DNA from 3 places in the Amycolatopsis sp. cmx-11-32 genome. Region 2 is predicted to be linked to each of the others. Evidence: riboswitches for the same ligand, from Rfam matches in the RefSeq annotation. Region 2 holds a riboswitch; each other region holds the start of a gene.
What was found. A riboswitch is a leader RNA that binds a small molecule or an ion and turns the genes downstream of it on or off. The one in region 2 is predicted to bind S-adenosylmethionine.
Positions count from the first base shown of each region.

Region 1: linked by a shared signal. The riboswitch ahead of thrC (threonine synthase) and the one ahead of ACM6LR_RS13245 (methionine ABC transporter ATP-binding protein) in region 2 are both predicted to bind S-adenosylmethionine.
Region 3: linked by a shared signal. The riboswitch ahead of ACM6LR_RS16860 (aminotransferase class V-fold PLP-dependent enzyme) and the one ahead of ACM6LR_RS13245 (methionine ABC transporter ATP-binding protein) in region 2 are both predicted to bind S-adenosylmethionine.

Region 1 covers NZ_JADNQN010000011.1:82,352-91,839, reverse strand. Annotated here, with positions in the region: gene ACM6LR_RS28755 (ComEC/Rec2 family competence protein) at 1-167, shown strand, start outside; gene thrC (threonine synthase) at 185-1,450, opposite strand; SAM riboswitch class I at 1,462-1,594, opposite strand; gene holA (DNA polymerase III subunit delta) at 1,730-2,713, shown strand; gene rpsT (30S ribosomal protein S20) at 2,766-3,026, opposite strand; gene ACM6LR_RS28735 (EamA family transporter) at 3,388-4,266, shown strand; gene ACM6LR_RS28730 (VOC family protein) at 4,290-4,664, shown strand; gene ACM6LR_RS28725 (class I SAM-dependent methyltransferase) at 4,661-5,248, opposite strand; gene lepA (translation elongation factor 4) at 5,362-7,200, shown strand; gene ACM6LR_RS28715 (pyridoxamine 5'-phosphate oxidase) at 7,252-7,698, opposite strand; gene ACM6LR_RS28710 (hypothetical protein) at 7,719-7,862, opposite strand; gene ACM6LR_RS28705 (family 20 glycosylhydrolase) at 8,194-9,488, opposite strand, start outside.
Region 2 covers NZ_JADNQN010000004.1:162,055-171,542, forward strand. Annotated here, with positions in the region: gene metG (methionine--tRNA ligase) at 1-473, shown strand, start outside; gene ACM6LR_RS13225 (TatD family hydrolase) at 481-1,317, shown strand; gene ACM6LR_RS13230 (transglycosylase family protein) at 1,731-3,107, shown strand; gene ACM6LR_RS13235 (DUF222 domain-containing protein) at 3,177-4,190, opposite strand; gene rsmA (16S rRNA (adenine(1518)-N(6)/adenine(1519)-N(6))-dimethyltransferase RsmA) at 4,439-5,275, shown strand; SAM riboswitch class I at 5,520-5,610, shown strand; gene ACM6LR_RS13245 (methionine ABC transporter ATP-binding protein) at 5,821-6,831, shown strand; gene ACM6LR_RS13250 (4-(cytidine 5'-diphospho)-2-C-methyl-D-erythritol kinase) at 6,953-7,918, shown strand; gene ACM6LR_RS13255 (ATP-binding cassette domain-containing protein) at 7,986-9,488, shown strand, end outside.
Region 3 covers NZ_JADNQN010000005.1:153,899-163,386, reverse strand. Annotated here, with positions in the region: gene ACM6LR_RS16885 (DUF885 domain-containing protein) at 1-2,703, opposite strand, end outside; gene ACM6LR_RS16880 (AsnC family protein) at 2,837-3,805, shown strand; gene ACM6LR_RS16875 (RluA family pseudouridine synthase) at 3,802-4,728, opposite strand; gene lspA (signal peptidase II) at 4,725-5,288, opposite strand; gene ACM6LR_RS16865 (hypothetical protein) at 5,313-5,909, opposite strand; gene ACM6LR_RS16860 (aminotransferase class V-fold PLP-dependent enzyme) at 5,929-7,293, opposite strand; SAM riboswitch class IV at 7,327-7,441, opposite strand; gene ACM6LR_RS16855 (M23 family metallopeptidase) at 7,605-8,288, opposite strand; gene ACM6LR_RS16850 (potassium/proton antiporter) at 8,420-9,488, opposite strand, start outside.

The DNA.
Region 1 (9,488 bases), on a different contig from region 2:
CCGGAAACACCTATGGTCACCCGAACAAGTCCACTTTGGACAACCTGGCGGCTGTCGGTGCCTCGATCGCCAGAACGGACACGGACGGCGACACCGCGGTCGTCGCCGACGCGCGAGGCCTCGCCTTGGTGCGCAGGGGTGAGCCCCGCGGCCCGCCTCGTTCTTGAGGCGGGCCGGCGGGAACTCAGATGCCGAGTGCCTCGCGGACCGCGTCGGCCGACGCGCTGACGGTCGCTTTCGGGCCGATTTTGTCCTCGACGGCGTCGAGCGTCTTGAGGCCGTCACCGGTGATCAGCAGGACGATCTCCTCGTCCGGGTTGAGTTTGCCGGTCTCGATGAGCTTCTTGGCCGTCGCCACGGTGACCCCACCGGCGGTCTCGGTGAAGACGCCTTCGGTGCGGGCGAGCAGCCGGATACCTTCGACGACCTCTTCGTCGCTGACGTCTTCGATCGAGCCACCGGTGCGCTTGACCACGTCGAGGACATACGGGCCGTCGGCCGGGTTGCCGATCGCCAGCGACCGGGCGATCGTGTCCGGCTTGACCGGCTGGACGACGTCGCGGCCCGCGCGGAACGCCGCCGAGACGGGGGAGCAGCCGGTGGCCTGCGCGCCGAACACCTTGTACGGCGTTTCGTCGACGAGGCCGAGCTGTCCGAACTCGCGGAAACCCTTGTCCACCTTGGTGAGCTGGGAACCGGAGGCGATCGGCACCACGATCTGAGAGGGAAGCCGCCAGCCGAGCTGCTCGGCGACCTCGAAGGCCAGTGTCTTGGAGCCTTCCGAGTAGTAGGGCCGGACGTTCACGTTGACGAACGCCCAGCTTTCCTGCTCGGCGGCGAGCTGGGTGGCGAGCCGGTTCACATCGTCGTAGTTGCCGTCGACCGCGATCAGGTCACCGTCGTACACGGCGGTGGTGAGGATCTTGGCGCGCTCGAGGGTCTTCGGGATCAGCACGACCGACCGCCAGCCGGCGCGGGCGGCCGCGGCGGCGACCGCGTTGGCCAGGTTACCGGTCGACGGACAGGCGAGCACGTCGAACCCGAACTCGCGTGCGGCGGCCAGCGCGACGGCGACCACGCGGTCCTTGAACGAGTGGGTCGGGTTGCCGGTGTCGTCCTTGACCCAGACCTTCTTGACGCCCAACGCCTTCGCGAGCCTGTCGGCCTGGATGAGCCGGGTGGCGCCGGGTTCGGTGTTGGGGATTTCTTCGACGTTCGAGGGAACGGGAAGGAGCTTCTTGTAGCGCCAGATGTTTTTCGGCCCGGCTTCGATGTCCTCGCGGCGCACGCGGCCGAAGTCGTAGGCGACCTCGAGCGGCGAGAAGTCCTCCGCGGAAACGAACTCGGGGGCGAGCGGCTGCCGGTGTCCCTCTTCCTTCGACACCAGTTCGACGGCGGGTCCGAGATCCGGGGTCTTGGTGGTGGAGGTCGTGCCGAGGGTTGCGGTCATCGCGAGGTCCTTCCTCATCTGCCCCGCCGTGGCGGGCCGGAATTGGCACCGTGTTCGTCAGCTATCCCGCGATCGCGGGATGACAGGCTGACGCCGGTTGCCGGGGCTTCATCGGGCCGTTCCCTCTGCCCCTCTGGATGAGCGGTATTCGATTGTCGGCACGCGTGTCATCGCGTCGCCTCGCCAACACCGTACGACATGGGCCTCGCGTGGGGCCACCGTGCCCGGAACACATCACCGGACAAAGCACACGAGAGGAGGAGTGGCAGGATCGTCACCGTGACGACGCAAGCTTCCGCCCCATCGCCGCTGGTCCTGGTTCTCGGTGAGGAAGAGCTGCTGATCGAACGCGCCGTCCGCGGCGCTTCGGACGCGGCCAAAGCGGCCGATCCGACGGCGGACCTCACCCGGATCAGGGTGTCGGACCTCACAGTCCCCGCGCTCGCGGAGATGGTCAGCCCCTCACTGTTCGCCGAGGGCAGGGTGATCGTCCTCGAATCCGCGCATGACATCTCGCAGGAGCTCGCCGACGGGGTGATGGCTTACGTCAAGGCGCCCGCCGACGGCATCGTGCTCGTCGTCGTGCACAGCGGAGGCGGTCGGAGCAAGGCTGCGAAGGCGCTTCCCGCGGCCTTGAAGAAGGCCGGGGCGGAGGTCGTCGAGTGCCCGAAACTGACCAAGCCCGCCGAGCGGGAATCCTTTGTCCGTAACGAGGTCCGCCGGGTCGGCGGGAAGATCGACGGTGCCGCCGTGCTCGCGTTGATCGACGCCGTCGGCTCGGATCTGCGCGAATTGTCGTCGGCCGCGACACAGCTCGTCGCGGACGCCGGGGGAACGGTCGACGAGCAGGCGGTCCGCCGCTACCACCGGGGCCGCGCGGACGTGAACGGGTTCGCTGTCGCCGAGAAGGCCGTCGCCGGGGACATGGCGGCGGCTTTGGAGTCGCTGCGCTGGGCGATGCAGCTGGGTGTTCCGTACGTGCTGGTCGCGGACGCTCTCGCCGACGCCGTCCGGACGATCGCGCGGGTGTCCGGCGCCGGTCGCGGGAACCCGAACCAGATGGCGGGTGAGCTGGGGATGCCGCCGTGGAAGGTGCGCAAGGCGCAGGGGCAGGCCCGCGGCTGGGGGCAGGACGGTCTCGCCACCGCGATGCGGGTCGTCGCCCGGCTCAATGCCGAAGTCAAGGGTGTCGCGGCAGACCCGGAGTACGCACTGGAACGCGCCATCCTGGAAGTCGTCGCCGCCCACGGCACAAGCCGCTGAACATGGCGAAGGGCCCCGGCGACTCGCGTCGCCGGGGCCCTTCGAAAGCCGATCAGAGAGAGTTCGCGCGCTTCGCGAGCGAGGACTTCTTGTTGGCGGCCTGGTTGGCGTGGAGAACGCCCTTGGTCACGGCCTTGTCCAGCTTCTTGGCCGCGTCTTTCTGCAGTTCCAGCGCCTTGGCCTTGTCGCCGGAGTCGGCGGCCTCGCGGAACTTGCGGATCGCGGTCTTCACCGAGGACCGGATCGCCTGGTTGCGCTGACGCGCCTTCTCGTTGGTGGTGATGCGCTTGATCTGCGACTTGATGTTGGCCACGGGGGCGCTCCTCTTGAATCTCTCGGTGGTTTCACCGCCGCGCTGTGACCGGCCCTGCGCGCTCGTGAAAGCGGCGCGGGTTTCCTCCATGACGGAATGCCACACAGCGATGAAGGGGCAAGCTTAACAGTCGTCCGAGGGTGGATCGCGGCCGCCTCCGGACGAGTGTTCGGGGTACGGTGATGAGCGTAGTGCCTAGGGTTCCGTCGCCTGCCCGTTCAGCGAAACACACAATCAGGGCAGGTGGGACAGGTCCGAGCGGCACCATCGGCGGGGCTGGAGGCGCCACCGTTCATCTGACGGGACAAAAGCCTGGAGGACCGATGTTTTCCGTGTGCGCGGAAAACATGAAAGGTCCGTAGTGAACGTCACCGCCCTGTCCCTCGTCATCATCGCCGCCGTCATCCACGCGGGCTGGAACCTGGCCGCCAAACGAATCCGTCGCGGCGGAGCCCGGTTCGTCTGGGCCTACTACAGCCTCTCCGCGGTCCTACTCGCTCCCGCCATGGCGGTCTCACTGGCCGTGGAGCCGCAACGTCCACAGTGGACGTGGCTGCTCGCGGCCGCGGTCACCGCCGTGTTCCACGTCACCTACGGGGTCGTCCTCCAGCGGGGTTACGCAGTCGGGGATCTGTCCGTCGTGTATCCCGTCGCCCGCGGTACCGGGCCGTTGATCTCGGTGCTCGCGGCCGTCGTGCTGCTCGGTGAGCGGCCGGGGCCACTCGGGCTGGTGGGCGCGTTCCTCGTGGTCGCCGGGGTGCTGGTCATCGGTACCGGGCGAGCACCTGCCCACGCCGACGCCGCGGACCGTGTCGCTCGCCGCAAAGGCGTGGGGTACGGGCTCCTGACCGGGCTCACGATCGCCGCCTACACGCTGTGGGACGCGCATTCGGTCACCGGTCTCGGTGTCCCGCTGATCGTCTACTTCGGGACCGGCGCGATCGTGCAGAGCCTGCTCATGACGCCGTACGCGCTGAAGGACCGCGAAGAGGTCTCGTGGCTCTGGCGTGAGCACAAGCGCGAAGTCTTCATCGTCGGCCTGCTCTCGCCGGTCGCCTACCTGCTGATCCTCTACGCCCTCCAGATCGCCCCGGTGAGCCTCGTCGCACCCGCGCGGGAGCTGAGCATCGTTTTGGGCGGCCTGGCCGCCTGGCTGGTCCTGGGTGAGTCGAACGCCGCCCGCAGGCTGGCCGGGTCGGCGGTGGTGCTGGCGGGCATCGCCGCGATTGCGATGGCCTGAACCCATCCGGTAGGGATTGATCCATGGACGTGCTGAGCAGCAGGGTGCTGATCCACCCGGAGGACCCCGACGTGTCGACGGCGTTCTATCGGGACACTCTTGGCCTGGCGATCGACAAAGAGTTCCCCGGCGGGACGGTGTTCTTCGCCGGGAACGGGTCGATCGAGATCGTCGGTACCGGGAAGACCGGCCCGACCCCCGACGTCGGCTTGTGGCTCCAGGTCCGGGACCTGCCCGCGGCGCTCGAGGAACTCGCCGCGAAGGGGTTGGAACCCGTCCGCGGAGCGCGTCGTGAACCCTGGGGTCTGGACGAAGCGTGGATCGCGGATCCGGACGGCACCAGGATCGTGCTGGTCGAGGTACCGCGGGGGCATCCGTTGCGCACCGACCCGCGCTAAGCGGCGGGTTTGACCGCGCGGAGCTGAGCGGCGAGTGAGGCGCCGAAGCCCGGCGGGTCCCAGGTCCAGGTCTGTAAGTCGGTGAAGCCGGCCGCGGCCGCTTCGTCGGCCAGCTCGTGCCGGGACACCGGCAGCCACTTCTCGTGCGCGGAGAGCAGCAGCCTGCCGCCCGGCCGCAGCACGCGGAACAGTTCGTCGAACCCGGCCGCCCGGTTCTCCCACAGCTGCACGTTGTTGACGGTCAGGATCACGTCGACACCTTCGTCCGGCTCACCCGTGGAGTCCGCGGTGCCGCGCCGCAGCTCGACCTTGTCGCCGCACCGGCGGCGGGAGCGGGCGAGCATCTCGGGGGACGGGTCGACGCCGATCACCCGGCCCGCGTGTTCGGCCGCGGCCTCCAGGCCGACACCGGGGCCAGTGCCCACGATGAGGGCTGTTTCGCCGGACTCGATCGACGCCAGTTCGACGACGCGAAGTTCGGTGGCAGCGTTGCCGTGCGCCATCGCCAGGCCACCGAACCGGCCGAGCAGTCCCCTGGGATGGCCGAACGTGTTCTCGAGCATCTGGGTCAGTGAATTACTCATACTTCGAGGGCACCACAGCGTGACACAGGCCGCATCGGGGATGACCCCCACTCGCACCCGGAGCGGCATGGGACCATAGAGCTGGCACACCCCGACCTTCGCGAGGAAACCCGTTGACGACGTTCGCCGACACGACCTTCACGCCCCCGGAGCTCATCCGGAACTTCTGCATCATCGCGCACATCGACCACGGCAAGTCGACCCTGGCCGACCGGATGCTGCAGCTCACCGGCGTGGTCGAGGAACGGGCCATGCGGGCTCAGTACCTCGACCGGATGGACATCGAGCGGGAACGCGGGATCACCATCAAGGCGCAGAACGTGCGCCTGCCCTGGAAGGTCGACGGTCAGGACCACGTCCTGCACATGATCGACACCCCCGGCCACGTCGACTTCACCTACGAGGTCTCTCGCGCGCTCGAAGCGTGTGAAGGGGCGGTTCTGCTGGTCGACGCCGCGCAGGGGATCGAGGCGCAGACACTCGCGAACCTGTACCTCGCGCTGGAGAACAACCTCCAGGTCATCCCGGTGCTCAACAAGATCGACCTGCCGTCCGCCGACCCGGACAAGTACGCCGCGGAGATCGCCCACATCATCGGCTGCGAGCCGTCGGACGTGCTGCGGGTGTCCGCGAAGACCGGCGTCGGGGTCGGGGAGCTCCTCGACGCGGTCGTGAAGCAGGTGCCCGCCCCGCAGGGCGACGCGGACGCTCCGGCAAGGGCGATGATCTTCGACTCGGTGTATGACACCTACCGGGGTGTCGTGACCTACATCAGGGTCGTCGACGGCAAGATCACCCCGCGCGAGCGGATCAAGATGATGTCCACCGGCGCCACCCACGAACTCCTCGAGGTCGGGATCATCTCGCCCGAGCCCAAGGTCAGCAAGGGGCTCGGTGTCGGCGAGGTCGGCTACCTGATCACCGGCGTGAAGGACGTCCGTCAGTCCAAGGTCGGCGACACCGTGACCTCCGAGCGCAACGGTGCGAAGGAGGCCCTCGCGGGCTACCGCGAGCCGAAGCCGATGGTCTACTCCGGCCTGTATCCGGTGGACGGTTCGGACTACCCCGAGCTGCGTGAGGCGCTGGACAAGCTTCAGCTCAACGACGCCGCGCTGGACTACGAGCCGGAGACGTCCGTCGCGCTCGGCTTCGGCTTCCGCTGCGGTTTCCTCGGCCTGCTGCACCTGGAGATCACGCGCGACCGGCTGGAGCGCGAGTTCGGCCTCGACCTGATCTCCACCGCGCCCAACGTGGTCTACGACGTCGTCCTCGACGACGGCAAGGAAATCCACGTGACCAACCCGTCGGACTGGCCGACCGGGAACAAGATCGACAAGGTGCTCGAGCCGGTCAGCAAGGTGAGCATCCTGGCGCCGTCGGAGTTCATCGGCACGATCATGGAACTGTGCCAGAACAAGCGCGGTTCCCTGCTCGGCATGGATTACCTGTCCGAGGACCGGGTCGAACTGCGGTACAACCTGCCGCTGGGTGAGATCATCTTCGACTTCTTCGACACGCTGAAGTCGCGTACGCGCGGCTACGCGTCGCTGGACTACGAAGAGGCGGGCTCGCAGGCGGCGGACCTGGTCAAGGTGGACATCCTGCTTCAGGGCGAGGGTGTCGACGCGTTCTCCGCGATCGTGCACAAGGACGACGCCTACAACTACGGCAACCGCATGGTGAACCGGCTCCGGGAGCTGATCCCGCGGCAGAACTTCGAGGTGCCGATCCAGGCCGCCATCGGGGCCCGCATCATCGCCCGCGAGACCATTCGCGCGATCCGCAAGGACGTGCTCGCGAAGTGCTACGGCGGTGACATCTCGCGTAAGCGCAAGCTGCTGGAAAAGCAGAAGGAAGGCAAGAAGCGGATGAAGACCGTCGGCCGGGTCGAGGTTCCGCAGGAGGCCTTCGTCGCCGCATTGTCCACCGAGGACAGCGGCAAGAAGAAGTAGGTACTACTCGCGAAAGGCCGCCCGGAGCGTTACCGGGCAGCCTTTTTCGTGTCAGCGATTCCCGCTGATGCGGTTCGCCGTGACGAAGACGGCCACGCGGCGTTCGGCGGCCATCACACGGTCGTACTCGTCCCAGTCGTCGTGGGTCCCGGTCGCCGCGACGAACACCTCGCGCAGCAGCCCGGGGAGTCCGCTCGGGTCGAAGTCCGGGTCCGGGTCGTCCGGGCCGATGAGGTGGACGGTGCCCTGGACCGCTGCCCATTCCCAGCCGCGGCGGAAGGTGATCGTGGCGTGGCCCGCCCGGCGGAAAAGGTCTAGTTTCTGCGCCCCGCCCACGGCGACGAAACCGACCCCGGGTGCTTTCGTGACCGGGTCTTCGATCACCCCGGCGTTCACCACCGACGAGTGCACGGTGCCGTCCGCGCGGACCGTCGAGACGGTCGCGAGTCCGTTTTCGCGTAAGGAAAGAGTGCGAACGAGTTCGAGATCAGTGGCCATGGAGCCACCGTAGCGCTCGGTCAGCCGTTCGCGGCCCGGCGAGCGGCCAAGGCGGTCCGGAGGGCGGCGACGGTGGCGTCGAACTCCTGATTCGGCTGCCAGTAGAAACCGGGATTCTCCTCGCTGGTTCCCGAGCCGGAGGCGAAGGGCGATTCCTTCCCCATGCCTTGGAATTTCGTCGGCACCCGTGAGGAAGTTCGGCCCGAGGTCTTCAGCCTTCGAGATCATGATGAACTTCGAGATGTCTCCCCAGGGGATGTGCCGTCGGAGGAAGAACCGGCCTTCTTCACGGACTCGAATCCCGGACGGCCGCTGTGAGAGGACGGGCATCGCCGTCCCGCAGCCCGCCGCCAGCCAGAGAGTCAAGAACGGAATTACGAAAACCAGGGGGCGACCAGGTGCCGATGGCCGTTTGCGCCCCATGCCGCAAAGCTTAGGAGGAAGAGGGACCGGGCCAGTGAGGATCGGAGAATACTCACCGGCCCGGGCCCGGGCTCAGCAGGTGCCGTTGTCGCGCCAGACGCCCCATTGGCCGCCCGCGCCGGGTTCTTCGCCCTGCGTCCACCACTGTGCCGCCCATTTGTGCCCGTTGTGGGAGACAGTGGCCCCGCCGGTGTAGACGGACGCGCGGTCCCACGCCGGGAGCGAACAGGTGCCCGGGTTGCCGGATCCCGTTTCCCAAGGCACCTGGCTCGACGCGTAGTAGCCGATGCCCTGCGCCTGCCAGCGCGGGGCCTGTGCGCCGAGGCGTACCCGGAAGGCGTTCCAGTCGTGGGTCGACCAGGGAGACCAGCCGAGTTCGGCATGCGCCGGGAGCCGCGGGAAGGCCAGGTAGTCGATGTTCGCCGGGGTCACCACGGTTTCGGTCCACAGCGGGGATTCGACGCCGCGGACGGCCGATTCCGGCACCCCGGAGAGGTAAGCGCCCGGGTTCCAGTTGTAGGCGTCCTGTACCTCGATGTAGCCCGCCCACGAGAGTCCGATCGGCGAGCTGGAGTTGTACTTCATGTCCAGGTACGCCTTGTTCGCCGGCGACAGGATCACCTTGCTGCCGCGGGCGACGGCGTTCGAGACCTCGGTGCTGGACGTCGTCGTGCCCCAGAACTGCGGGGTCGCCGTGGCGGGCAGGGTGGCCTTGCCGATTTCGTGCCAGCCGACGACCTGCTTGCCGTTGGCGGCCACCATCGGCAGTACGCGGTTCATGAAGGCGCGGTAGTCCGCGTCGGTGGTGGCTTGGGCCTCGTCACCGCCGAGATGGAAGTACGGGCCGGGGGTCAGCGCGGTGACCTCCCGGATGACGTCGGCGACGAAGGTGTACGTGATCTCCTTCGAGATGCACAGCGAGCTATACCCGACCGCGGTGTCGGTACGCAGCGGGGGAGCGGTGTTGTTGCAGTTCAGTTCGGCGTATGACGCTTGGGCGGCGTTGGTGTGTCCGGGCATGTCGATCTCCGGGATGACCGTGATGAACCGCGAAGCCGCGTAGTTCACGATCTCGGAGTACTGCGCCTTGGTGTAGTAGCCGCCGGCGCCGCCACCGACCTGAGTGCTTCCGCCGTAGGTGGTCAGGCGTGGCCAGCTGTCGATCTGGATCCGCCAGCCCTGGTCGTCGGCCAAGTGCAGGTGCAGGTTGTTGATCTTGTACTGCGCCAGCTGGTCGATGTACCGCTTGACGCTCGCGACCGGGTGGAAGTGCCGAGCGACGTCGAGCATCGCGCCGCGATAGCCGAACCGCGGATAGTCAAGGACGTCGGCGCCCGGGATCGTCCAGGGGCCCTGCTGCACGGTGG
Region 2 (9,488 bases):
AGGCATTCGACACCGCCGGCGCCCACCTTCAGCGGTCGCGGTTCAAGGCGGCGGCGAGTGAGGCCATGCGCGTCGTGACCGCCGCGAACCGGTACCTCTCGGATCAGGAGCCCTGGAAGCTCAAGGACGATCCCGCTCGCCGTGACAGTGTCCTGCACACCGCGCTTCAGGTCGTCTCAGACGCCAACACGCTGCTGACTCCCTTCCTGCCCCACTCGGCTCAGAAGGTGTACGAAGCACTCGGCGGTTCCGGTGTCTGGGCGGCCCAGCCCGAACTGCGGGAAGTCGAGGACCTCGACATCCCCGGCCGGATCAACCCCATCATCACCGGGGACTACAAGACCGAGCAGGCGCGCTGGAAGTCCGTGCCGATCGAGGTCGGCAAGCCGCTGGAGAAGCCGACCCCGTTGTTCGCCAAACTGGACCCGGAGCTCGGCGAGACCGGGCCCGAATGGGCACCGATCTCGAAGTGATCAGCTGATGGCTGCGGAGAAGAAGGAGCTACCACCGATCCCGGACAGGTTGCCGGTTTCGGTGGTGGACGCGCATACCCACCTCGACGCGTGCGGCGCGGTCACCGCGGCTGATGTGACAGCCATGGTCGATCGCGCCGAACGCGCCGGTGTTTCGCGGGTGATCACCGTCGCGGACGATCTCGCGGCCGCCCGCTGGGCCGCGCAAGCGTCCACTTGGGACCCTCGCGTTTGGGCCGCCGTCGCGATCCATCCCACGCGTACCAAGGATTTCGGCGAGGCCGAGAAATCCGAAGTGGAGAGTCTCGCGAGAGAGTCCAGAGTGGTCGCGGTCGGTGAGACCGGCCTCGACTACTACTGGGATTACTCGCCCCATGACGCTCAGCAGGACGCCTTTCGGTGGCACATCGATCTCGCCAAGCGGATCGGCAAGCCGCTGATGATCCATGATCGAGAGGCTCACGACGACGTCCTTCGGATCCTTGAGGAAGAGGGGGCGCCCGAGCAAGTCGTCTTCCACTGTTTCTCGGGGGATGAAAAGGTCGCTCGCCGCTGCATCGATGCCGGATACGTGCTTTCGTTCGCCGGCACGGTCAGTTTTCGCAACGCCCGAGGCCTCCATGAGGCGGCACGGATCGTTCCGGCGGACCAGTACCTCGTCGAAACGGACGCGCCGTTTCTGACCCCCCATCCGTTCCGTGGACGACCGAACGAGCCCTACTGCGCCGCCTACACCGTTCGTCACCTGGCCTCGTTCAGGGGCGAGGCGGTGCATGAGGTGGCCGAATCGGTACGAGTGACCGCTGAGCGGGTCTTCCGTTTGCCGACAGTCACCCCCAGTTGAACGGATTGCAACATTAGTGATCAGCAATGGGCCACTCTGATGAGTGACCAACGTCACGACACTCCGAGGGGTGTTTGCGCAACCCGGCAAGGTTCGTTACTGTCCCGTGATCGTGCCGGTCGGTATCCGCTCATGCGGTTTCCGGCTGTTACGCCCACAGTCACGTCAGTGCACGTCGGGGAAGCGGAACCAGGAGCGGTACAGCCTGGAACTGTGACGATGGCGCTGGCTGCGGGTGTCGGACTTCTAGAGGTGTGCCGAAGTGCGCATCGAGACGAAGGACGTTGTGGAGCGGTAGTCGAGCTCCTTGACGTCTTGGGAAAGGGAACGACCCAGTGACTGGTAGCAGTAGGCAGGATGCCTCGCGCCTCGGCGCGGAGACGAACACCTTCGCTTCCGCCGGTTCGGTTGCCGTGCTCGACCGCGACACTCACTACGGCGAGCTGGACTACTCTGATGACCCGCGCATCACGCACCAGGACATCCTGGCCGCGCTCGGTCCCGACGCCGACACCTTGATGGCCGAGATCGACGTCGACGTCGACGAGCTGATCCGCCTCATCAGCGCCGAGACCACCATGCTGCCGCCGATCGTCATTCCGGACGAAGTGGCCGAGGACCGCACCGCGGGCGCGCCGATGAAGGCCGCGACCAAGGACGAGGTCATCTCGAGCGCGACCCGCGTCTGGAAGAAGCGGTTCCTCAAGGGAACCGTCATGGCGGTACTGCTCACCCTCGGCGGTGGCGGCGCGGCCGCGATCGCGATGAACAAGAGCGTCACGCTCGACATCGATGGTCAGCAGCAGACCGTTCACAGTTTCGGCGACACGGTCGGCGAAGTCCTTGAAGACGCCGGTCTTTCGGTCGGCGCGCACGACTCTCTCTCGCCCTCGCCTCAGGCCGCGGTGGGCGACGGCGGCGTCATCAAGCTGGAGCGTGGCCGCAAGCTCAATCTGGTCGTCGATGGCGTATCGCAGGAATCCTGGGTTCGCGCGACCAACCTCAGCGAAGCCCTGAACCAGCTCGGCCGTTCCGATCTCGCGAAGTCCGGTACCTGGACTTCGATGCCGCAGAACGGTGAACTTCCGCTCGAGGGCGCCACCGTCGAGGTCAAGACCCTCAAGAACGTCACCGTCTATGACGGCGCGAACGAACCGCGCAAGGTTCAAACCAACTCGGTCACCACCAAGGAATTCCTCGGTGAGCTGCGGATGACCCTCGGCCCGGACGATGAGGCCATCGGTGGTCTCGACGTCAAGCTGGTCGACGGTGCCGAGGTCCACGTCAGCCGGACCGGCGTCACCATGATCAAACAGAACGAGGAAATCGCACCGCCCGAACAGAAGGTCGACGACCCGGAGCTCGAAAAGGGCAAGACCAAGGTCGAAGACCCGGGTACCCCGGGCCAGAAGACCGTGACCTACAAGGTCACCAAGCGCAATGGCAAAGAGGTCGGCCGCGAGAAGGTCTCGGAAGAGGTCATCACCGAGGCCAAGCCTAAGATCGTCAAGGTCGGTACGAAGAAGCCCGCCGATCCGGTCATCGGTGACGCCGGCGCCTGGGACCGCATCGCGCAGTGCGAGTCGACCGGTAACTGGGCCGCCAACACCGGCAACGGCTACTACGGTGGCCTGCAGTTCAACAAGAGCACCTGGGATGCCTACGGTGGCTCGCAGTACGCCGCTTACCCGCACCAGGCCAGCAAGGCCCAGCAGATCGCTGTCGCTGAGAAGCTCCGCGACAGCCGCGGTGGCTACGGCGCCTGGCCGCACTGTGGCAAGAAGGCCTGACCGCCAGATCGTTCTCCCTCCCCCCTGAAGGTCATCGTGTGGGTTTTCTAACTGCCCACAAGGTGGCCTTCAGGCCGTCTTGGGCAGCTGAGGCTGTGTAGCGCCGAATCTCGGCCGCCGTGACCACCAGCGCGGAGACCTTAGGTGGGTCGCGGCCCTAGATCGTTCAGCGGCGGTCTCTGCTCGCACGCTGCTGTCGTCGCGGTGCTGGCTTTGCTGGCTCTCATTCCGTGTTTGGCCGGTCGTGGGTTGGTCCGTCGGCTTCTCGGTGGGCTTCGCGGGCTGCGGCCGCTCAGCGACCGGCTCCTGCCTCTGCCGAGGCAAAGGGATATCCGGGCCGGCTTCCGCAACGCCGACGATTTCTGTGAAAGCGTCGCCGCGTCTCTCCGCCGGAGTGCGGGTGTCGGCTTCTCCGTTCGGGACCGGATGCGCGAGTGGGACTAGAAGCGCGTTCAGGCGGGCGCCTGTCTCGGGATCGAGGTCGCCGCGCATGTCCCAACGGCCAGTGCGTTTCTGACGCAACCAGAACTCGCTTCGCCGGGTCTTCGGGTTGGGGTCCTCGGTGTCGTTCCCATCTGGGTTGAGACGTGCGAGCACGTCGGTTCCAGCCATCGTCACGTCGCGCGGTCTCGCGACGCTGGCGAGATCGACCAGGTCCCTCTCGGCGTCGAGTCGGACGTTCGCGGCGATGTGCTCTGGGAGTCTCCGCAGAACCGTGACGATTCGGTCGATGCTGCCCTCGGCCAATGCGCCTGTGACGGCCGCGGCTCCGGTCAAAGGCGCGACGGGTGGAGTCGAGGTCCCGTCGCGCGCGCGTCTCGAGTTGAGTGCGAGTGCTCGAGCCGTCACCTTCTTCGCTTCGGCTCGGGGAACCCGGGCCACGTGCTCGTAGAAGACGGCGATCGAGTTGTATCCGAAGAGGTCTCGGACACCGCGTGACTCGATCTCGGCCAGGATCTGGCCGACTTCGGCGACCAGGCGTCGCCCTTCGCGTAGCCGTGTCTGCAACTCGTCGAGAAGCAGATCGGCGTCACCTTCCGGCAGATTCAGCGGGAAGGCCTTGGGAATGTTTGTGCTGGTCATCCCTCGATTGTCGAGGTTGAGTCGAACGAATGCACGGTATCGATCGGGTGCACGTTGATCACGCTCCGGCGATGTGAACCTGCACCGATCACCCTGGCGTATGACACGGGTCAGCTGGGAGAATCCGTGAGGATGGCGCGAGCGAGTTGCGGCCAAGCGGAGGCTGGCGCTGTCCTCGGGGCCGACTGGGGCTGGGGTGGTCGTCCACCGGCCAATCGCGGCTTACGAAGGCTGGCTACGATCGTCGAGTGACTGAATTGCTCGGGCCTGCGGAGATCAGGGCGCTGGCGGCCGAGCTGGACGTACGGCCGACCAAGAAGCTCGGCCAGAATTTCGTGCACGATCCCAACACGGTGCGCCGGATCGTCGACATTTCGGCAGTCGGCGAAGGTGACGTCGTGCTGGAAGTCGGGCCGGGGCTTGGCTCGCTGACACTCGGGCTGCTCGCGACCGGTGCCGAGGTCGTCGCGGTCGAAATAGACCCCGTACTGGCCGGGCGGCTCCCGAACACCGTGGCCGAACGCGGTGGGGCCGAAAGGCTGACGGTTGTCGGAGCGGACGCTCTACGGATCACGGTGGACGACCTGCCTCAACGGCCGACGGCGCTCGTCGCGAATCTGCCGTACAACGTCGCCGTTCCTGTTGTGCTGCATCTGCTCGCCGAGCTGCCCTCGTTGACCAGTGGTCTCGTAATGGTCCAGACCGAAGTCGCCGACCGGATGGCGGCCGGCCCTGGCAGTCGGACTTACGGAGTGCCCAGCGTCAAGCTCGCGTGGTACGGGAAGACACGTAAGGTCGCCGCGGTACCTCGCTCGGTGTTCTGGCCTGTTCCGAACGTGGATTCAGCCCTCGTCGCTTTCGAGCGAGGCGAAGTGGTGTCGTCCGTGGAGAGGAAGCGGCTGTTCGCCGTGGTCGATGCCGCTTTCTCGCAGCGGCGAAAAACGCTGCGGGCGGCTTTGGCGTCATGGGCCGGTTCCGCCGAACGTGCGGGGGAGTTGCTCGAAAAGGCGGGTATCGACCCCAAGACCCGCGGTGAACAGTTGGATGTTCACCAGTTCGCCCGTATCGCGGCAGCGACTGACTGATCGCCGTCGCAGGTGTGACCGGCGCCGCGCGGGCGAGTCTCGGCTGAGGTCAGCACGACAGCGTAAATCCTCTTCTCGATCCGTCTGGTCCAACCTGTCTTAGCAGGCAGCGGCCTGACGCGATCCTGAGACCTCAGCCGTGGTCTCAGGATGCGGACAGCAAATCCTGTATTATGGACACGACCAGACGTGTGATCTGCGCCTACGCGCTTGCTTTCATCTAGTGGGATCGGTTTTACTCAGTGAGCCATCCCGAGCGACTGAGAGACCTGGCTCGCCGAAGTCGCAGCAACCACCCTCAACAGGGCAGGTGCTACCGCCAGGACCGATGGAGGCTGTGCCTAATGAACAGGGTCACCCACCCGCTCCTGCTGACCAGGCGACGCGTCGTCGATGAAGGTCGCCGCACGGTAAGTGCGTGTCGACGCTCCACCGTTACTGCCTGAGTCTTTCCCTTACCTCTGAAGCCCGTCCGTTCTGGACGGTCACTCGGTGACGGTTGGCGCGCTCGAAAGAAGCAGCGCCCCCTTTGCATGGAGCCCTTCGTGATCACTGTCGAAAACCTGTCCAAGTCCTTTCCCCTCAACGGAAATCCCGTCGTCGCCCTGCGCGATGTCAGCGTGGACATCCAAGCAGGCTCGTTGTTCGGAGTCGTCGGTCCGGCCGGCTCCGGCAAGTCGACCCTCGCTCGTTGCATCGGACTTCAGGAGCGCCCGGACCGGGGCGTGGTCCGCCTCGACGGCCTGAACACCGGGACCCTTGACGGCCGCCGCCTGCGGGAGATCCGTCGGCAGGTCGGTGTCGTGAGCACCAAGCCGGAGTTGCTCGCCGAGCGCACCATCGCCGGCAACATCGCGTCGCCGCTCGAACAGCTCGGCCTCGACGGGCCGCAGCGCCGTAACCGGGTCGGCAACCTGCTCGATCTGGTCGGACTCACCCCGCGAGCGGGGCAGCGGCCGGGTGATCTGACCGAGGGGCAGCTGCGCCGAGTGGCCATCGCCAAGGCTCTGGCAGCCGGGCCGTCCGTGCTCTTGGCTGACGACCCGACCGCCGGTGTGCAGCCCGAAGAGTCCGGCGCGGTCCTGACCGTGCTCGACCGCGCGCGCGCCGAGCTCGGAGTCACCGTGCTGCTCACCACTCCTGATGCCGGTGTGGTCCGCCGTGTCTGCGACGACGTCGCGGTTCTTGAGGCTGGGGCGATCATCGAACGTGGAACCGTGCTCGACCTGGTCTCCGACCCGACCAGCCGGACCGCGCAGGCGCTGCTGCCCTCGATCGAGACCGGACGGGCGCAGACGTCGAAGTACGACCGCGCGGTGGACGTCGTGCTTGTCGGTTTCGCATCGGTCGGTGCGCTGCTGCCTGAGGCCGCCGGTCGCTTCGACGTCGAACTCGCCACCATCGGGGGCGGCCTGACCCGGATCGGCGACACGCCGGTCGGCAGGTTCCGTCTCGGTGTGCGCGGTGAGCGCGCGGATGCCGCGCTCGCCTGGATCGCCGAACGCGGTGGCCACGTGACCCACCCGGTCCGCGGGCCGCAGGGCGTCGCTGCCTGACTCCTCCACGACCGGGCCGCTCAGGACGAAATCCGTCCAGGGCGGCCCTTTCGTGTCTGACTCGTCCTGTTCTCTTTCTCCTGGTGGCAGCACAAGTGGAGCGGCCACGTAGGCTTGACTCGTGCTCGCCGTCGTACCGCCCCCAGTAACCGTCAGGGTTCCCGCCAAGGTCAACCTGCACTTGTCGGTCGGTGACGTACGCCCGGACGGCTACCACGAGCTGGTGACCGTGTTCCAGGCGCTTTCGCTCACTGACGAGGTGACCGTGGCGGTCACCGAGGACCCGGGCGTCGAGGTCTATGGCGAAGGAGAAGGTTCCGTACCGACCGGGGCCAACAACCTCGCGTGGAAGGCGGCGCAGGCGCTGGCGGCCCACGTCGGCAAGGCCGACGGCGAGTCCAAGGTCCGAGTGGTGCTTCGCAAAGGCATCCCCGTAGCCGGCGGGATGGCCGGGGGCAGCGCTGACGCGGCCGCGACCCTGGTGGGGCTCGCGTCACTTTGGAAGCTCGACATCTCCCGAGACGAACTGGCGGGTATCGCCGCCAAGCTCGGGAGCGATGTTCCTTTCGCCCTTTACGGTGGGACAGCGTTGGGTACCGGCCGAGGCGAGCAACTTGTGCCGGTGTTGTCGAGGCACACGTTCCATTGGGTTCTGGCGTTCGATCAGCGTGGTCTTTCGACCCCTCGGGTGTTCGGAGAACTGGACAGGTTGCGTGAAGAGGGCAGTCCGCCTCGGATCGGTTCGCATACTCCGGTGGTCGAGGCGCTGGCGTCCGGTGACCCGCGGCAGCTGGCACTGCTTCTCGGCAATGACCTGCAGGCGGCCGCCGTCTCGTTGCGTCCCGGGCTGCGTCGCACGTTGCGGGCGGGAGTCAACGCGGGTGCGCTCGCCGGCACCGTGTCCGGGTCTGGGCCGACCTGCGCTTTTCTGTGCGCGGATGCCCAGTCTGCAGTCGAGGTCGCCGCGGAGCTGTCCGGTGCGGGGGTCTGTCGCACGGTGCGTGTCGCACACGGGCCGGTTCCCGGCGCCAAGCTGGTAGGCGGAGACGATGCGCCGCGGCCGGCTCCGCCTCGAGTACACGCGTGAGGATGTCCGAAATGGACGTCGACTAATTCGTTGTGGTGCAAGCTTTTTGGAAAGGATCGGCTGAGGCATGGCCAACTTGGTCAACCTGGAGTCGGTGAGCAAGTCCTTCGGGGTGCGCCCGCTGCTCGACGGTGTTTCGCTCGGCGTTGCGGAGGGGCAGCGCATTGGCGTCGTCGGTCTCAACGGGGGCGGGAAGACGACGCTGCTGGAGGTCCTCGCGGGGATCAGCGAGCCGGATACGGGACGGGTGAGTCAAGTCCGTGGCTTGCGGATGGCCGTGGTCACCCAGCGAACCGAACTCCCGGTCGGCAGCACAGTCGGAGACGTCGTGCTGGAGCGCTACGGCGCCGAACATGAGTGGGCCGCTGACGCGCGGGTCAGGTCCATTATGGATGGTCTGGGGATCACTGCTCTCGGTGTCGAAACGTCGACGGCGAACCTGTCCGGTGGCGAACGCCGCCGTGTCGCATTGGCGGCGGCTCTCACCGGTGAACTCGACCTCGTGGTCCTCGACGAGCCTACCAACCATCTCGACGTCGAAGGTGTGCGCTGGCTCGCGGATCACCTGCTCAACCGCAGGATCGCGGTCGTGGTCGTCACCCACGACCGGTGGTTCCTCGACACGGTCGCGAGCGTGACCTGGGAGGTCTCCAACGGTCGCGTCGAGCAGTACGAAGGTGGGTACGCGGACTGGATCTTCGCCCGGGCCGAGCGGGCGAGGCTCGCGGCGACGGCCGAGGAGAAGCGGCAGAACCTGGCCCGCAAGGAGCTCGCGTGGCTGCGTCGCGGTCCGCAGGCCAGGACTTCGAAGCCGCGCTACCGCGTCGAGGCGGCGGAGGCACTGATCTCCGACGTGCCGGAGCCACGTGATTCAGTCGAGCTGCAGGCGTTCGCCCGCCGACGGCTGGGGAAAACCGTGCTGGAGGTCGAGGACGCAACTTTGACCGTCGGTGACCGCACTCTGCTCGATCACGTCACCTGGCGGATCGGGCCAGGCGATCGGATCGGCCTGGTCGGCGTCAACGGATCCGGCAAGACGACGCTGCTGAAGCTGCTCGGCGGGGACAAAGAGCCCGAGACGGGGCGCCGTATCCAGGGGAAGACGGTCAGCCTCGCGCACCTACGGCAGGAGCTCGACGATCTGCCGGGTGATCTGCGCGTCCTGCAGGCGATCGAAGAGGTCTCCGGAAGGGTCGTATTCGGCAAACAGGAGCTCTCCGCGTCGCAGCTGGCCGAAAAGCTGGGGTTCCCCGCGTCCAGGCAGTGGACTCCGGTCGAAGACCTTTCCGGTGGTGAGCGGCGCCGCCTGCAGCTGTGCCGGCTTCTGATGGCCGAGCCCAACGTGCTGCTGCTCGACGAACCGACGAACGATCTCGATATCGACACTTTGCAGCAGCTGGAAGACCTGCTCGATTCGTGGCCGGGCAGCCTCGTCGTCGTTTCGCACGACCGGTACCTGGTGGAACGCGTTTGCGACACGATCGTCGCCTTGTTCGGGGACGGACACGTGACCCACCTCCCGGGCGGCATCGAGGAGTACCTCGACCGGCGGGTCAAGAGCCTGGAGCAG
Region 3 (9,488 bases), on a different contig from region 2:
CTCCAGGTAGTACGCGAGCGTGCCGCCTGGCGCTTCCGCGGGCGGGACCGGCTCGACCTGGCACCGCTCCTCGGGAATGGTCGAGAACCATTGCGGGGCGACGACTTCGGCGCGGGCGATGGCGTCACGCGCGGCTTCGAGCAGTTCGTCGCCGTCTCGCCAGCGCAAGGCCGGGTCGGTGCGGAGCCGTTCGAAGATCTCGCCGAGATCTTCGATGCCGAAGACCTTCTCACCCAGCTCGCGATACTGGTCGGCCAATTTCGCGATCATGTCGAGCCCGGTGTCGTGCAGGTCCTGCGCGGTGCGGTCGGTGGAGGTATGCGCCCGGATCAGCGCGGCGTACTTCTCCTGCCCGCCCGGCAGCGCGCACAGCCCGGGCTCCTCCTCGGCCTTCGCGAGGGGACGCAGTTCGCCGTCGAGGAAGTCGCGGTACCGCCGGTACGCGGGCCGGACCACCTCGGCGAGCAGCCGGTCCCGTTCGGCTTCGTAGCCCTCCACGGCAACGGACGCGGTGAGCGCCAGCGGGTCACCCGCCTCGTCACCGAGATACCGCTCCACATAAGCGACACCGCCGTCCACGAGGAAGCCGGGTGGCACCAGTCCTTCGGCCGCCGCCGCACGCTGGCGCACGATCAACGCGTCCAAATAGGAGCCGAGTCCTTCCAGTCGTTCGAGGTAACCCCGGACCCGTTCCTCGTCGGACAGCGTCAGCATCGCGAGGTCGTTGAGGATGTACAACGCGGGCGAGGCCAGCCCGTCGCTGACCGAGATGTCGGCGAAACAGGAGTCGACCACGTCGATCATCGCCTTCGCCTGCTGGATCACGACCTCACGGGTGACCGCCTCGGCCGGGGAAAGTCCTTCGACGGCAAGGGCTTCGGCCCGCTCGGCGATAGCGACCGCCGACGCGCGCTGGGCGGCCGCGGCCGACGCGCTCGGGTCCGGCATCGCGCCGTGGTCACCGGGAAGCCCGAGCAGGGACCGCCACAGCGGGAATTCGTCGAATTTGAGTGACATCAGCTCGTCGGCGAGGCTGTTCGGCGTGTCGCCGTGGCCGGCGACCCAGTCGCGGACGACGCCGTCCAGCACCGAAAGCGGCAGCGATCCCCCGCAGAGCACGACGTCATGGAAAGCCTTGATGTCGAACCGGCTGCCCAGTGTCGACTCGGCTTCCTCGCGGATGCGCTGGATCTCCAGGCGTCCCACCATGTACGACAGCGCCTGACCGGGGAAGGCGATGTAACGGTCCACTTCGGACTCGATCTCGACCACCGCCATCGGCGTGTTCTCGGTGAGGAAGTCGATGGCCTGGCCACGGCTCCAGCCCAGCGCGTGCAGGCCGGTGTCGACGACCAGGCGTCCGGCGCGCATCGAGTCCATGGTCAGCATGCCGAGTTTCGCGACGTCGTCGGAGTACAGCCCCATTTCGTCGGCGAGACGCTCGGTGTAGAGACCCCAGCCCTCGGCGTACGCGGTGAAGTCGCCGACACGGCGCAGAAGCGGGAGCTCGGTGAGGCCCTGCGCGAGGCTCAGCTGGAAGTGGTGACCGGGGATGGCCTCGTGGAACGCCGTCGCCTCGGCCGCGTGCCGGAACCGCTCCTCCGCCTTGTGGGTGTTGGCGAAGTAGATCCCCGGCCGGGATCCGTCGACCGCGGGCCACATGTAGTACGCGGCGGGAGCACCGGGCGCGGATTCGGCGGGGACCGGCTCGACCTTCCACGGCTGCGGCGGGATCCGGCCGAACCACTTCGGCGCCTCGGCTTCGGCCCTGGTGATGGCCGCGCGGGCGGAGTCGAGCATTTCGTCGGCGCTGGACCAGCGCAGGGCCGGGTCGGTGCGGAGCTTGGCGAAGATCTCGGCGAGGTCGGTGGTGCCGAACACGCGGGAGCCGTACTCGCGGTACTCGGCGGCGAGGTTCGCGATCACGTCGAGCCCGGTCTGGTGCAGCTCACGCGGGGTGCGAACGGTCGTGGTGTGCATCTCGGCGAGCAGGGCGTAGACGCGCTCGCCGTCGGGCAGCCAGCAGACGCCGGGCTTGTCCTCGGGACGGCCGTGCGGCGCGATCTCCTTCGCGAGCACCTCGCGGTACTCGGCGATCGCAGGCCGGACGGCGTCGTTCAGCAGGGCGGCGCGGCGGGTCTCGAAGTCGTCGTCGGGCGCGGGCTGGCGCAGCAGCGGGTCGGCCGACGGGTCGGCGAGATGCCGGTCGAGGTACGCGACGGTGGCGTCGACCAGGTAAGCGACCGGGACCAGGCCGCGGGCGACACCGTCACGATGGCGCTGGGCGGCCTGCCGCAGGTACTCGGGGATGGCGGCGATCCGCCCGAGATGCGCCTCCGCCTGCGCGTCCGTCCCGACCGACATCATCGGCAGCACGGTGAGCACCTCGGCGGCGGGCGAGATGAACAGGTCGCTGACGGTGAACTCGACGAACCGCGAGTCCAGCAGCGCGATCTTCGCCCGAGCTACCGCGATCAGGACGTCACGGGTGGTCTTCTCCTCCGCGCTCAATCCGTCGGTGCCGATGGCCTCGGCCCGCTCCACGAAACCGGACAGTTTCGCGCGGAAGGCGTCTCCCGCGGCCTCGCTGAGATCGGTGAGTCCGGACGATTCCGGACGAAAGCCCTGCAAAGCGGGCGTGACCGGCTCGGCGTCGAAGAGGGCTTCGATGAACTCGTCGGCGAGGGCGGAGACTTCGCTCATGTTTCTTCCCCAGTGATCGGTGGAGGCGGTATCCCCGACCCTAATGGAGACCACGTCCTACCGAAGCCGGGTTTTGCGGCACCCGGACGGCCTCTCCCGCGGTGCCGGGGCCGAGGCGGTAGCGTTCCCGGACGTGGCCGTGACCGATCCCGTGGATACCCGCCTGCTCGCCGCCCTCGCGGAGCTGGGCAAGGCGGCCGTGCACGAACTCGCGGCAAAGGTCGGCATGGACCCGCGTGAGGTCGCATACCGCCTGGTCGCCCTCTCGGGAAGCGGGTTGCCGCTGCTCGTGGGCGTGGAAAGTGACCCGAACGGGCTACGCGCCGCCATCGCCGCCTCTCCGCCTTCCTGGGCACAGCAGCAGCCCCAGCAGCGTCCGCCTGCTCAGGGGTCCGTCCAGGGCACCCCATCAGGGCCGTACAACGTCCAGGGGACGCCTTCGGGTCCGTACAACGTGCACGGAACGCCTTCGGGCCGCTACCCCGGCCCGCCGTCCACCCCGGTGCGCCAGCCGATGGCACCGATGGCGCCGCCCCAGCAGCGTCCGCCCGCCCCGCCGCAGCAGTTCGCGCCCCCGATGGCGCCCGCCGACCCGGTGATGAGCACGTGGGGCGTCCCGCAGACCGCGTCCTGGGCCCGCGGCGACGAACAGCAAGTCACGCCGCGGCAGGTGCCGGAGGGCAAGAAGGGCCGGACCGGCGACGTCATGGAGACCCACGGCCTGGAGGGCGAGCAGCTCGCCGTCCAGCTGCTCGAGGTCCAGGACCCGGCGGACTACCTGTTCAGCGCGGCAGGCTACTCGCTGGAGGCCGGGGAACGGTCGGTCGTGGTGCACACCGAGATCACCAACCGCGGGAACACCCCGTTCGTCTCACTGCCGGACAACTACCTCGAACTGCTCACCGCGGACGGCAAGCCGATCACGAAGGCACCGGTCTCCCTGACCTCGCGGCCGCCGCACAAGATCGGCGTCCGGCCGGGCGAGACCCTCGGCGGTCACACCGTCTACGTGCTGCCGGACGCCACCCGGGTGGTCGCCGTGCGCTGGTCGCCCCGGCCGGAACCCGACGAGCGCACGCTGACCTGGTCGATCGACGACTAGTTCTCGTCCTGCAGGATGCGCAGCGCGTTGGCCAGGTCGTCCGGGTACTCCGACTCGAACTCGACCCAGCGCCCGTCGGACGGATGCGCGAAGCCGAGCGTCTTCGCGTGCAGCCACTGCCGGGAAAGCCCGAGTTTGCGCGCCAGCACCGGGTCCGCGCCGTAGGTCAGGTCGCCGACACACGGGTGCTTGAGCGCCGAGAAGTGCACGCGGATCTGGTGCGTGCGGCCGGTCTCCAGTTTGATCTGGGCCAGCGAAGCGGCGCGGAAGGCCTCGACGACCTCGTAGTGCGTGACGCTGGGCCGTCCGCCCTGTACGACGGCGAACTTGTAGTCGTGCCGGGGGTGCCGGTCGATCGGCGCGTCGATGGTGCCGCGCGTCGGATCCGGGTGACCCTGGACGATGGCGTGGTAGCCCTTGTCGACGGTGCGTTCCTTGAACGCCCGCTTCAGCACGGTGTACGCGTGCTCGCTCTTGGCCACGACCATCACGCCGGTGGTGCCTGCGTCCAGCCGGTGCACGACACCCTGGCGTTCGGCCGCGCCCGAGGTCGCGATCCGCAGTCCGGCGGCGGCGAGCCCGCCGACGACGGTCGGCCCGGTCCAGCCGGGGCTCGGATGCACGGCGACGCCGACCGGCTTCGAGATCACCACGATGTCATCGTCGTCGTGCAGGATCTTCATGCCGTCGACGTGTTCCGCGACGACCTCGATGGGCGAAGCCGGATCGGGAAGGGTCACTTCGAGCAGTCCACCGGCGGCCAGCCGGTCCGACTTCCCGGCGGGCCTGCCGTCGAGCAGGATCTCGCCGGATTCGGCCAGTTCCGCCACGACCGTGCGGGAAAGTCCCAGTAGTTTCGCCAGACCCGCGTCGACACGCATTCCGTCGAGCCCGTCGGGAACGGGCAGCATACGCGCGCTCATTCGGTTGCCGCTTTCTTCTTGTCCTTTGTAGACGATCCGTCGTAGTCCTTGCCTAGCAAGGAAAGAGTCACGATGAGCACTCCGCCGACGCAGATCGCGGAGTCGGCGACGTTGAAGATCGCCCAGCCCTGCCCGTTCGGCGCGAACGCGGAGATCATGTCGACCACGTGGCCCTGCAGCGGGCCCGGCGCGCGGAAGATCCGGTCGGTCAGGTTGCCGAGCGCGCCCGCCAGCACGAGGCCGAGGCCGATCGCCCAGCCGACCGAGCGCAGCCGCCGCGCCAGCCAGCTGATGGCGACCACGACCGCGGCCGCGACCAGCGCGAGCACCCAGGTCAGCCCGGTCGCCATCGAGAAGGCGGCGCCGGGGTTGCGCACGAGCTGGAAGTACACCAGCCCGTCGAGGAACTCGACCGGCTGCTTGCCCTCCAGCGTGGACACGGCGATCTGCTTGGCGAGGAGGTCGATCCCCCACAGCACCGCGGCGACGACGAACACCACGGCGACGCGCTTCTTGGGCAGCGGCGGCGACGGTGGCGCGGTTTCGGGCTCAGTACTCACTCACCCATTGTCCACTGAGCGTGCTCAGGTCTCCTCGGCGGCCGTCTTCGGCCTGCTCAGCAGCGCCGTGAACGCCCCGGCCAGCGCGACCAGCGACGACAGCACTAACGCGAGCTGTCCTTGGGCGAGCACCACCGCGCAGAGCACGAACGCCGCGGCCACGACCAGTACCAGCACGCTGCGGTCCAGCCAGGCGAGCAGGATCAGCCCCAGTGTCAGCAGGACCGCGCTCCGCGCGTCGCCGTCCATGTCGAGTTCCCAGTAGCCGACCAGATCCGCCAGCACGATGGCGACCAGGCCGCCGAGGGCGATCGCGAGGATCCTCCACCACCGCACGGGCTTCGTCCGCCAGGCATAGAACAGCACCGTGCCGAGGTAGACCGCGAGCACGGCGAACAGCCAGTTGTCCAGCCGGCTCATGCCGACGACCGAGACGGCGGACGCGGCCTCCCGGCTCATCTCCACGCCGTACAGGTTCTGGTAGTAACCCTGTTCGCCGCGGGGCGGGTAGCCCATCCAGCCCCCGGAGCGGCGCGGATCCCCGGCCAGCGCCACCACGATCAGCTGTGCGAATCCCAGCAACGCCAGCGGAAACCAGTAACGCGGTCGCTCGTTCCCCATGCGGGGTGAGGGTAGTGGGTCAGGCGCAGAACGGGGGCAGCTCCCGCGGATCGTTCTCCGGCACCCAGCGGCCCTCCGGCTTCTCGTACTGCCAGCGGGCGCCGCGGGCGACGATCTGACGCAGCGCCAGGACGACCCGGTCCACATGTTCGGTGGTGCTGCCGAGGCCAAGGCTGACCCGGACGGCCTGCTGGCCGGTCGAACCGGCGGCGGAGATCAGCCGCTTGGTGGCGATGTGCGCGCAGAACGCGCCGTCCCGCACGCCGATGCCGTACTCCGCGGACAGGACCGCGGCGAGCCAGCCCGGTTCGAAGCCGTCGACGACGAAGCTGAGCGTGCCGACCCGGTCGACCGGCGCGTCGAACAGCCGCAGTTCGGCGAAACCGGGGATGGCGGCGAGCCCACGCCGCAGCCGCGTCAGCAGTTCGTCTTCGTGGGCGACGATCGCGTCCCAGTTCCCGGAAAGCGTCTCGCAGGCGACACCGAGCGCGTAGACGCCGACGGTGTTGGGGGAACCGGCTTCGTGCCGCTCGGCGCCGGCGTTCCAGACCACGCCGAAGTCTTCGGAGTCGCGGGTGACGAGCTTCGTCGCGCCGCCACCGGCGAGGTACGGCTGGGCGGCACGCAGCCAGTCGGCGCGGCCGATCAGCGCACCGGCACCGAAAGGCGCGTACAGCTTGTGGCCAGACAGCGCGATGTAGTCGACGTCCAGTTTGCGCACGGAGATCTTGCGGTGCGGCGCGAGCTGCGCGGCGTCGAGCGCGATCCGGGCGCCATGTCGTCGCGCGACGGCGGCGATCTCCTTGACCGGCAACAGTTCCCCGGTCACGTTGGACGCGCCGGTGATGACGACCAGCCGCGAGCCCTGCGGGCAGTCGGCGAGCGCTTCGTCCACCGCGGACACCGCGGCGAGGCGGGTGCGGGGCGTCTCGATCCGGCGGACGTTCGGACCCTTCCACGGCAGCAGCGCGGCGTGGTGGTCGGTGTCGAACACGACGACCGACGTGTGCTTCGGCAGGCTGCGCGCGAGAAGGTTGAAGGAATCGGTGGTGTTGCGGGTGAACACGACGGTGTCGGTCGACCGCGCGTCGACGAAGTTCCGCAGGCTTCCCCGCGTGCGCTCGTAAAGCTTGGTGGAGACCTGCGACGCGAATCCGGCGCCGCGGTGGACGCTGGCGTACCAGGGCAAGAATTCGTCGACCGCGTCACGCACCTTGTCCAGACAGGGAGCGCTCGCCGCGTGATCGAGGTTGGCGTACCCGATGTCGCCCCCGGTGACCAGCGGGACCCGCAGATCGGCGCACGCGACCGTCGGGATTTCGTGTGTGACAACGGTTTCCGCGATAGTGGCGGGGGTGCTGGTGCGTTCGAGAGCGAGTGTCATCGTCATCCTCCGGGCCAGGGGACCCCGACGAGGATCCCGCGCTTGCCCGTCGCACCACGCGACGAGCCAGGTCCTCACCCGGGGCACCCCACCGCGGAAGGAGGGTTGCCGGTCAGCTAGCCGGGGCTTGACGCTGACACTCGTGACCTACGAACGAAGTTAGCCGATGCACCGGCGATCAAGCCACCCCTTGCCCGCATGGTGAGACGCCGGTCACGCATTCCGCAACCGAGGAGAACCCCCGCAATTAGTCCTCTAGTTGCGATAGATGCATGTGCAAGTACCGCAACTAGAGGACGAAACGCGGGAGGTCAGACGCGGAATCGGCCGGGCAGGGGAATGGTCGAACGGGACGAGACCTCGGTCGCCGTACCCGAGTACTGATCGGTGCCCGCGGTGAACTGCCAGCCGCCGAAGATCTTGCGGTCGACGGCCTCGCCGTGGGCGTCGGCGACCTTGGTCGAGAGCTCGTCGTAGGACACGCCGTTCCAGTTGCCAGCGCCGACACCGAAGTCGCGCGAGTCGCCACCCTTGACGGTGGCTGTGGGCAGGGTCCACAGGGTGAAGTGCACGTGGGCGCCGGTACTGCGGCCACCACAGGGCAGCGCGTTTCCGGTCAGGCCGAGGGCGTCGCCCGGGACGACCCGCTGGCCGTCGGTGACCGAAATGTCCTCCATGTGGTAGTACCCGGTCCGCCAGCCACTCGCGTGGTCGATGGTCACCCAGTCGCCCCCGTCGCAGTGCTGAACTCGGACGGTGCCCGCCAGCGGCGCACGCACGGTCTTGTTCCCAGGACTGAAGTCGATGGCGTTTTTCACGCCGGAGGTGCCGTTGTCCGAGTGAATTCCCGCCGAGTAGACCGACTGACCCGTGTCGAACGGCAATCCGAACGCGGGAAACGCGCCGGCCGCGGAGGCTACCGGAGCGGAGAGAACCACCCCGACGAGTGCAGCCGCAGCCCCCAGAACGGCGAACCGTGCAGGAAGTTTCGTCACCTTGCGTACTCCTTAACCCGTGACACTCACCCATTCGATGGAGTCAATTGCGGGAAAGGTAGTCCAAAAGGGGGACGAAGAGGAAGAAGTTTCTGAGATCAACCGACGAACAGCTGGTGCCGGTTCGTGACCTATTGGCCGGATTCGCCCTTCCACCTGGCGAGGCGACCGGCCCGGTCGACGGCACGGAGCCGTCGTTCGGCCGCGTCACGCGCGTCGGAGGTGGTCACGACGAGTAACTGATCGCGTTCCTGGAGCCGGGTGTTCTTGTTCGGCGTGAAGCCGGTGCCGTCCCGGACGAGCAGGCTGATCGTCGCCCCGACCGGAAGCCGCAGTTCGGCCAGGTAGACGCCGTGCATCTTCGACCCGGAGTTGATCCGGACCTGCAGGAGTTCGGCACCCATCTCATCGAGTGGCGCGGAGTCGACGTCGATTTCGTGCGCTTCGGTGTGCTGAGCCAGCCCGAGCACTCTCGCGAGCGGGGTCAGCGTCGCCCCCTGAAGCAGGGTCAGCACGATGACCAGCACGAACACCGCGTCGACCAGCTCCTGCGCGCCGGGCACGCCGGACGACAGCGGGATCAGTGCGAGCACGATCGGGACCGCCCCGCGTAACCCCGCCCAGGACAGGAACACCTGTTCTCGCCACGGGATCTTGAACGGCAGTGCCGACAGCACCACTGACAGCGGCCGGGCGAGCAACAGCACGACCGCGCCCGCGACCAGGCCCTGGACCAGGCTCTCGAAGATCCTGCTCGGCGATGCGAACAGGCCGAGCAGCACGAACAGCCCGATCTGCGCGAGCCAGCCGAGCCCTTCGGCGAAGGACAGTGTGTCCGACCGGTGCGGCAGCTTCGAATTCCCCAGCACCAGGGCGGCGACGTAGGTGGCGAGCAGGCCCGACGCGTGAGCCAGCTGCCCACTCGAGTACGCCACGACGCAGACCGCGACCGTGGCCAGCGGATACAGACCGGTGGCGGGAAGCGCCGCCCGGCGCAGCGCGAACGCCCCGCCCCAGCCGAAGGCCAAGCCGATCACCAGCCCGGCGCCGAGTTCGTAGACGACCAGCAGCGGCAGCGACCAGTCAACGGTCGTGCCCTCGGCGAGGACGACGACGGCGATGTAGGCCGGGGCGTCGTTGATCCCCGACTCGATCTCCAGCGCACCGACGAGCCGCTTCCCGATCCCCGCCGATCTCAGC